3 linked regions of the Bdellovibrio bacteriovorus HD100 genome follow. The protein of the gene in region 1 interacts with the protein of each later gene in a pairwise test. Links are inferred from orthologs where the notes say so. Each region holds a gene or a part of one and is shown in the gene's direction. Other genes may lie near its edges.

Region 1 (3,129 bases):
GTTGATATGGGTGGCGGCGCTTGTAACGCCCTTTACTTCGTCAACGGCAGTGTGGCTCACTCCTCTGTAATTCCAGTGGGTGGCCAGCACTTCACTCACGACGTGGCGGTGGGGTTGAGAACTCCGCAGTTCGCGGCGGAAGAGTTGAAAAAGAAGCATGGCTGTGCCATGGCTTCCATGGTGAATGAAAATGAAACTGTTGAGGTCGAGGGTGTCGGCGGCAGAAAATCCCGCGTGATTCCTCGCAAGGACCTTGCGGATGTTATTGAAGCTCGTGCAGAGGAAACTCTGAACCTGATTGCCAATGACATTCGTATGAGCGGCCTGATGCCAATGCTTGGTGGCGGGATCGTTCTTACAGGTGGCGCAAGCAACCTGGATGGTCTGATCGAAATGGGAGAGTTTATCTTTGATATTCCGGTTCGCAGAGGGGCTCCTCGTGAAATCGGTGGTCTGACGGATGTGGTGAAGTCTGGAGAATTCTCCGCCGCTGTCGGACTGTTGCAGTATGCATTGGGGCAGAGAAAAGACCTGCTTCAGACGCACCAACAGCAACAGGAAGTGAACATTGGTGAATCGCTGGACGGTATCACCAAGAAGATCAAAGAATTTTTTGGACAGATTTTTTAAATTTATAGCCTGAGTTCGCCCAAGCCTCGGCGACGGCGGATGATTCTGTGGGGAGGATCAAATGTTTGAGTTGGAAGAAAATATCAATATCGGTGCAAATATTAAAGTAGTGGGCGTCGGCGGTGGCGGTAGCAACGCGGTGGCCACAATGATCGAATCCGGCATGAACGGTGTTGAGTTCATCGTTGCCAATACAGACATCCAGGCCCTGAACGCCAGCAAGTCTCCGAATAAGATCCAGCTGGGTCTTGACCTTACAAAAGGTCTTGGTGCAGGTGCAAATCCGGATGTGGGTCGCAGAGCTGCGATCGAATCCTACAATGAGATCGTTGAAAAATTGGAAGGCGCGGACATGGTGTTCGTCACTGCAGGTATGGGTGGCGGAACTGGTACGGGTGGCGCGCCGATCGTCGCGAAGATTGCGCGTGAACTTGGCGCTTTGACTATCGGTGTGGTTACCAAGCCGTTCCTGTTCGAAGGTAAAAAACGCGGCAAGCACGCAGAGGGCGGCCTGGCGGATCTGAAAGAAAACGTGGACACTCTGATCGTGATCCCGAATCAGAAACTTCTTTCCATCGCTGCGGAAAGAACGCCGCTTCTGGAAACCTTCAAAAAAGCTGATGAAGTTCTTCTTCAGGCAGTTAAAGGTATCTCTGATCTGATCAACATCCGCGGTCTTATCAATCTGGACTTCGCTGATATCCGCACTGTTATGTCTTCCAAAGGCATTGCAATCATGGGTACTGGCGCTGCGAAAGGTGACAACCGTGCGGTTGAAGCTGCCACAGCGGCGATCTCTTCTCCGTTGCTGGAAAATGTTAAGATCGATGGCGCGACAGGCATCATCATCAACGTAACGGGTGGTTCTGACCTGTCCCTGTACGAAGTGAACGAAGCTTCCACTCTGATCACTGAAGCGGCTCATGAAGATGCAGAAATCATCTTCGGTGCGGTTATCGATGAAAGCATGGGCGATGAAGTTCGTGTGACTGTGATCGCAACTGGTTTCGACTCTCACGAAGTGAAACTTGTGAACGACATGGCTCAGGTAAATCAAATGCAGAATTTCCTGAACCAGAACGCAGCTCACTTCGGTGGCATGAACATGCAGATGCCGCAAATGCCGCAACAGATGGCTCAAATGCCACAGATGACGCAGATGCCACAAATGCCTCAGTTCCCGCAAATGCCGGTGATGCCGACTATGCCACAAATGCCTGTTATGCCTCAGATGCCAGCGGTTGAACTTCCGCCGATCACTGCGGTTCAAACTCAGGTTCAGTCTTTTACGCATCAACCACAGCAGACAGAGGCAGCTCCTCAGGTTACTGAGACTGTGGTTGTTCCCCCTGTAGCTGCCGTGACTCCACAAATGGCTCAGCAGGCAGCACAAAACATGATGCCTCAGATGCCGGTTCAGGCTCAGCAGGTTCCTGTACAACAGGAAGTTGCAACCCCGATCCAGCCGCAAGTGGAATCATCTTTGTCTCCGCGTGACATGTTGCTGGCTAAAGCCCGCGCTTTCAAAGAAAGCCAGGACTTGAAATCCAAGCACGCGAACCCGGAACAACTATCCATGAACGTGGATCACGAACAGCAGTCTTTGGAAGAAGCGCGCCGCATGGCTCGTGAAGTCCTGAGCTCTCCGTTCTCCAGCCAGAATCTTGAAGTTCCTGCCTTCATCCGCAAGAAACAAGGATTCGATCTGAATAAAGAATAGTGGAAGCCTGGTTCATATCCGACATTCACTTGAAAACCGCTGAAGAGCGCAATGGGAAAATCCTGTTGCGCTTTTTGCGTTCTTTGCTGGCGGGCAATCCCCGGCAAGTTCACCTTTTCATGCTCGGGGACATCTTCGATCTGTGGGTCGGTGGGCACACTTATTTCGCCAAAAAGTTCGAGCCTTTGATGCAGACACTGGGGGACCTTCGCAAAGCCGGGGCCCGCATCACCTTCATTGAAGGCAATCACGACGTGCATGTGGAAGGTTACTTCCAAAAGCATCTGGGGATCGAAGTTTTTGTCGAGGCTCAGTACTATCTGATTGATGGGGTTCGCGTGCGCTGTGAGCACGGGGATCTGATCAATCTGAATGACGAAAAGTACCTCAAATACCGCAGCATCATCCGCAATCCTTACATCAAACCTTTGGGCAATATTTTACCGGGCAAGTTCTGGGATCATATCGGGAACAAAGCCAGCAAAAAAAGCCGGGAGCGCAGTGGACACTATCGTGTTTCCAACGAAGGGGAGCTAATCTCAATGATCCGCAAGCACACACCAGTGGCCTATGCGGAAAAGCCTTTTGATCTGATTGTCTCTGGACACATGCACGTCTTTGATGATCACACGGAAACCATCAACGGCCACTCGGTGCGTTCGGTGAATCTGGGTTCGTGGTTTGAAGAGCGTGTGAAAGTCTTCTGCCTGAAAAATGGCGTGGGCGAATGGGTGTATCTGCCTTCTGAGGAGGATTTATGAGATTAACCGTCAGCGCTT
Region 2 (2,988 bases), 2.9 Mb from region 1 along the record:
ATGCTTTGTTGAACGATGCTTTGAATAACAATTGTGCCCGCGAAATGCGCGTGGAAACTTACAACCGCATGTGCACCACCAACACTCAAGTCAGCAGCCCGGGAACTTTGCCGGCGATGAGCACCGCTCGTTGCGTGGTGAATGGGATGGATTTGAAGGATCGTACGTTCCTGCAGAACATGAATCCGTTCAATCCGCAAAGACGTCAGATTTATCGCGATATGTTCTGGAGCGGGAAGAACGATCAGGGCTACGACATTCTGGGGAGTCTGGTTGATTCTTACGGGAAGGGTCGTCTGTTGTTGACGCCAGCTCAGGCGGGCCGCTCCGCTTTGGGTGAAATCCAGCTGCACCAGCAGCGCGGGGACAGCAAGTTTTCCGTGCGTTCGGGCCTGGGCTCACAGATCAGCCTGAAGGTCACCAATCTGGAAATTCAAAAAGAAGTGGAAGCGGTTTGTCTGTCGGACAAGTCTTTCAAGCGCACCAAAGCTGATTTGCGCCGTGTGAAGTGCTCCCTGACTCACTCTGAGTCCGGCCGAAAGGAAACCCGCCGTGATGAAGAGATCGTGTGGGATGTCGCCAATAAGGTGGAGCGTGAGATCTTCCGCGGTCGTTCAACGGAAAGAATCACCCTGCGTCTGAAACCCGCTGCTGGCGGGCAAGACGAGCGCATTGCCGTTGAGGCGGTGGATCTGGATATCGACAAAACCATGGTGGCTGAAACAACCTTGAATGAAGGTTTGGAGGTCCGCTTCCGTGGTCAGTTGACGGGCACCGACCTTACGATCCAGTGTGCACCTGCGTCAAAATAAACTCAAAAAAGGCCTAAATATCAGTATTGACTCCGGTTTTTATAGAACCTAGACTTGAACTGTTTAAAGCCCGATGAATATTACACTGAAGTGAGATTCAGCATGAGTTTTTTTGACAAAGTTCAAGATTATTTTTCTAACGACATCGCCATTGACCTTGGCACCGCCAACACACTTGTTTACGTAAAAGGCCGCGGAATCATCCTTGATGAACCTTCCGTGGTTGCGGTCCAAAAGAATTATCGTGGGATGCAAAACCGCGTTCTTGCCGTAGGTAAAGAAGCCAAAGACATGTTGGGACGTACACCTGGCAGCATCGTGGCGATCCGCCCGATCAAAGATGGTGTTATCGCTGACTTCGAAGTCACCCAGTCCATGCTGAAGTACTTCATCGGCAAATCCCTTGGCGAGAAAAAATCCTTCATCCGTCCTCGTATCATCATCTGCGTTCCTTACGGAATCACTCAGGTTGAAAAACGTGCGGTGAAAGAGGCGGCTCAATCCGCAGGGGCTCGTGAGGTTTATCTGATCGAGGAACCAATGGCAGCGGCGATCGGTGCCGGCCTTCCGATCACTGAACCATCCGGCAACATGGTTGTCGACATGGGCGGTGGTACTACGGGTGTGGCGGTGATTTCTTTGGGTGGTATTGTTTACTGCAAATCCATCAAAGTTGCCGGTGACAAGTTTGACGAGGCGATCGTGAACTATGTTCGTCGTCAGTTCAACCTTCTGATCGGTGAAAGAACCGCAGAAAACATCAAAATCCAAATCGGTAACGCTTATCCGTTTGAAGAAGAAAAATCCATGGAGATCAAAGGCCGTGACCTTGTGGCCGGTGCTCCAAAAACCATCGAAATCACTTCTTCTCAAGTGAACGATGCTTTGATGGATCCTTTGTCTGAAGTGGTGGATGCAGTTCGTACCGCTCTGGAAAAAACTCCACCGGAACTGGCTTCTGATATCGTGGACAACGGGATCGTTCTGACGGGCGGGGGCGCTTTGCTGGCGAACCTGGACGTGCTTCTGAGAGAAAGAACTGGACTGCCGGTTTCTATCGCGGAAGACCCACTTTCCTGCGTGGTGATGGGTTCCGGTAAAGTTCTCGACCAGCTTGACCTTCTCAGACAGCTTACAGTCGATTAGTATAGTAAGGGCATCCACAAACGGATGCCCTCGAACGCACGAATGGACTTAAAGGTGCTATGACCGAAGCTGACGTACAATCTATCGCTTTGTTTTTCTATTTTGCCCTGCTTGATGATCAAAAAGCGATAGAGGCTTCATCCCAAGCGCTGGCCCTTTGTCGGGCTCGCAAGGCGCGAAATCCTGATTTAAAAAATTCTGTCGCCATTGTTGCCGCGACCAAAACGGTCTGGGACAAGTTTAAAGTGCGTGTTTCCCGCGGGCGTCCCAACACCACGGTGGAATCCGGCTGGCTGATCCCGGATGCCGTCGATCTGGGCCCATGGCGTGAATTTCAAAAATCCGCCTCAGAAGACGAGCTATTGACTGTTATTTGGTCTAAAATCCTGAAGATAAGTGACGATGATATTTCGGCCGGTTTGGGCATCACCGAAGGCACCATTCGATATCGATTGGGCCGGGCTTTGCGCAAACTGGGAAGCATGACCCAAGGTGTGAGTAAACTAAAGCATGGCTCAGCAGGAAAATAAAGTTCAGCTCTCCAAAAAAAACAAAAGAGAGATTTCTCCGTTCATCGGGCATGAGCTGCTTTATGACTATTTGACGGGGACTCTGGATCCCGAACGCCGTTCTGCAGTTGAAGATCATGTTAAATTTTCGCGTGATGCCCAGTTGGATCTGGGAAAAATCGAAAATGGCCAGAAGTACGCCGAGTTGCTGGCGGACACGCGTGTGTCTGAACCGATTATTTCGCAAATCAATGCCCCTTCCAGCTATCTCACAGTCCTGATGCAAAAATCCAACTTCGACAAATGGCCTCAAGGTCTTAAATGGGGCCTCGAAGCCCTGGTTGTTGTCGGGGTGATTGTGACTTTGCTGTCCGTGACTCCATGGCAGAAAGTCATGCAGTTGGGCAGTCTGACTGGATCCAAAGAAGTGATTCTGGCGGAGGTTTCCAAAACTGAAACCGCCACGGTGGTGCAGGAAACTCCGGAATTCGTGGATGAAGGGGCTAAAGAGACGGCTCCAG
Region 3 (3,011 bases), 2.4 Mb from region 1 along the record:
GTGGCAATGGCGAACGTCCAGCGCCAGCTGCCAGTCAGATACTCGACGGAGGCGGCAAGAAGTGGCGCCAGCAAACTGGCCAGGCCATACATGGTGTGCAGTCCGGCCAGCATTTGTTGTTTGCGCTCGGGGCTTGAGCCCATGGGGACCAGCACATTGGGTACCAAGCCCAGAATTCCCATGCTGAAGCCAAAGCCAAAACTGAAGATCAAAAACATCGGGAAGACCGGGGACACCGCCAGCCCCAGCAAAGAGACAATCAGTCCCACCGTCCCGGCCTGCAAAACAGTCAGGCGGTCATAGCGGCGCAAAAGATAGCGGCAGGCATAACTGGAAATCAGACCTGAGATATTGGAAAAGGCAAACATCAGCGAGCCCGTGCCATCGCTGACTCCAAATTGGCGCAGAATTTCGGGAAAGAGCGGCCCACGAATGTTGTCGGTCAGGCCGAAAACAAACAAACTTGCATAAGACAGGAAAATAAAGGGCCAAATCATGCGCCCACTATAAGGGCGCCGTAGGAAAAAAAGAAGGAGGGACTGGGGAGGCTGGATTCTTTCCAAGGCCCTGTGTCTGGAAAACCCGGTTTAAACACAGACGAGGGTGGTCACTGACTGGGCAGAGAGTGTAAGAATTCCTGAAAAAGACTCTGAAGACCCCCGAATGGGCCCCCAATTATATGAAATCCCTAGGAAAAGGGGGGTGCTTGTGCTACAAACCCCGCACACATAATCCTTTAACCAACGGGATCAGCCTTAGTGAAGGTAAGGTCCCAGCTGTAACAAGCACGGCTGTAAAAAGCCAAGGAGCCCGAAGATGGAAGCAAACGCCGGCAGCACTCTTGCGCCCGTTAATTATTCTGACGACAACGTCGCCAAACCCCTTGAAAATCAACCTGTCAATTTCTACTCCCTGACACTGGAAGATCTGAAAGCCTATATCAAAAGCAAAGGCAAAGAGCAGTTCCGTGCCCAGCAGATTTTCAAATGGGTTTATGAGCAGCGTGTGACGGATCCGGAACAGATGACCAATCTGTCCAAGGAATTCCGTCAGGATCTTCCCTCCATGCTTTCTTTCGATCTGCCGCCGGTTCTTCAGCATTTGAAGTCTGTCGATGGCACCCAGAAGTTCCTGTTCGACATGAAAGACGGTATGTCCGTTGAAGCGGTGGTGATTCCTTCCGAAGACCGCCTGACTTTGTGTATTTCCTCTGAAGTGGGCTGTAACATGGCCTGCAAATTCTGCTTCACTGGCAAACAAAAACTGAAACGCCGTTTGCGCACAGAAGACATCGTGGGTCAGTTCATGCAGGTTCATGATCGTCTGGCTGAAGGTCAGCGCATCACCAATATCGTATTCATGGGTATGGGCGAGCCGCTGGACAATCCGGAAGCAGTCTTCAAAACCATCGACGTGATTCATTCTCCGTGGGGTATCAACCTGTCCCGCAAGAAGATCACGGTCTCCACTTCCGGTATCGTGCCGGAAATGTGGCGTGTGGCTGATGCGAAAGTGCGTCTGGCAGTCAGCCTGAACGGTCCTAACGATGAAATCCGTTCTCAGGTGATGCCGATCAATAAACGCTGGGATACCAAGGCGTTGCTGGAAGCTTGTAAAGAGCACTACCGTGTTTCCAAAGACAAGATCACTTTCGAGTACGTGTTGCTGAAAGGGATCACCGATCAGTTGGAGCACGCCCGTCAGCTGGTGAAACTGGTAAAAGACGTTCCATGCAAAATCAATATCATCCCGTTCAACGAACACCCGGGTTCTGGTTACGAGCGTCCTGATGACGACACAATCCAGGCATTCCATACGGAATTGATGAACCTGGGCGCACACGTTCTTCTTCGTCGTTCCATGGGTCGTGACATCTTCGCGGCTTGCGGTCAGTTGACCACGGTGAAAGAGCGTCCTCAGACGATGGATATTTCCAACTCTCGTCTGGCGGGTCTTCCTAAATACAAACGTGAACTTTTGGCTGCGCAAGAAGCAGAACAAAACAATCAACACTAGAGGTAACATTATGTCTGAAATTCTTGTTGTCGGCAGTCTGGCTTACGATTCCATTGAAACTCCATCCGGTAAAGTGGACCGCGCTTTGGGTGGTTCCGCGAACTACTTCTCTTTGGCAGCGTCTTTGTTCTCCAAAGTGCGTGTTGTCGGTGTTGTTGGTGAGGACTATGACCAGAAGGACTATGATCTTCTGAACAATCGGGGTGTGGATCTGGCGGGTCTTTCCAAAGTTCCGGGTAAGACATTCCACTGGGCGGGTTCCTATGAAGGTGACCTGAATGAAGCTAAAACTTTAAAAACCGATCTGAACGTGTTTGCGGACTTCAATCCGCAGTTGCCAGAGCATTTCAAAGATTCCTCTTTCGTGTTCCTGGCAAATATCGCCCCTGAACTGCAATTGCAGGTACTGGAGCAGGTGAAATCCCCTAAGTTTGTTGGCATGGACACCATGAACTTCTGGATCTCCATCAAAAAGGACAAGCTGATTGATGTCCTGAAAAAGGTGGATCTGGTTCTGATCAATGAAGGGGAAGCGAAGATGCTGACGGGCGCAGCCAATGCGATCTCGGCGGCGCCTTTGATCACGGCCATGGGCCCTAAGGCCGTTGTGATCAAACGCGGTGAGTACGGCTTTGCAATGTACACCAAGGACGAAGGTTACTTCATCCTGCCAGCCATGCCGATTCCGACTGTTGTCGATCCAACCGGTGCGGGTGACACGTTTGCTGGCGGTTTCTTCGGTTACCTGGCTGCGCAGAAGGAAGTTCCGACGATTGCGAACCTGAAGCAAGCCTGCATCATGGGATCCATGATGGCCTCCCACACAATCCAGGATTTCTCTGTGAAAGCTCTGGCGAAAGTGACTTTGGGCGATCTTGAAAAACGCCTGACTGAGTACAAGAAAGTCATCACTGTTTAAATTCCTGTCAAAGGCCTCCACTCTGGAGGCTTTTTTCTTTGTTAAGATGTCTTGTGATTTGAAGATAAATTGAAAA

What was found.
Region 2: the proteins of ftsZ (region 1) and BD_RS00975 interact in binary tests that used the Escherichia coli proteins (3 or more experiments, as listed by UniProt). The link is inferred for Bdellovibrio bacteriovorus HD100 from one-to-one orthologs.
Region 3: the proteins of ftsZ (region 1) and rlmN interact in binary tests that used the Escherichia coli proteins (3 or more experiments, as listed by UniProt). The link is inferred for Bdellovibrio bacteriovorus HD100 from one-to-one orthologs.

Annotation. Positions count from the first base shown.
Region 1 is NC_005363.1:3,108,787-3,111,915, reverse strand. Bases 50-3,020 are described here. They hold ftsZ (cell division protein FtsZ), read left to right. Parts: upstream 50-691; coding sequence 692-2,350; downstream 2,351-3,020. Other genes in these bases: BD_RS14605 (UDP-2,3-diacylglucosamine diphosphatase), read left to right, coding at 2,350-3,020; ftsA (cell division protein FtsA), read left to right, coding at 50-630. In the rest of the region: more of ftsA, read left to right, coding at 1-49; more of BD_RS14605, read left to right, coding at 3,021-3,111; BD_RS14600 (hypothetical protein), read left to right, coding at 3,108-3,129. UniProt on the Escherichia coli protein: Essential cell division protein that forms a contractile ring structure (Z ring) at the future cell division site. The regulation of the ring assembly controls the timing and the location of cell division.
Region 2 is NC_005363.1:200,209-203,196, forward strand. Bases 107-2,936 are described here. They hold BD_RS00975 (rod shape-determining protein), read left to right. Parts: upstream 107-914; coding sequence 915-1,958; downstream 1,959-2,936. Other genes in these bases: BD_RS00970 (hypothetical protein), read left to right, coding at 107-812; BD_RS00980 (helix-turn-helix domain-containing protein), read left to right, coding at 2,018-2,488; BD_RS00985 (zf-HC2 domain-containing protein), read left to right, coding at 2,469-2,936. Outside these bases: more of BD_RS00970, read left to right, coding at 1-106; more of BD_RS00985, read left to right, coding at 2,937-2,988. UniProt on the Escherichia coli protein: Forms membrane-associated dynamic filaments that are essential for cell shape determination. Acts by regulating cell wall synthesis and cell elongation, and thus cell shape.
Region 3 is NC_005363.1:693,083-696,093, forward strand. Bases 64-2,916 are described here. They hold rlmN (23S rRNA (adenine(2503)-C(2))-methyltransferase RlmN), read left to right. Parts: upstream 64-816; coding sequence 817-2,016; downstream 2,017-2,916. Other genes in these bases: BD_RS03360 (MFS transporter), read right to left, coding at 64-497; BD_RS03370 (PfkB family carbohydrate kinase), read left to right, coding at 2,027-2,916. Outside these bases: more of BD_RS03360, read right to left, coding at 1-63; more of BD_RS03370, read left to right, coding at 2,917-2,935.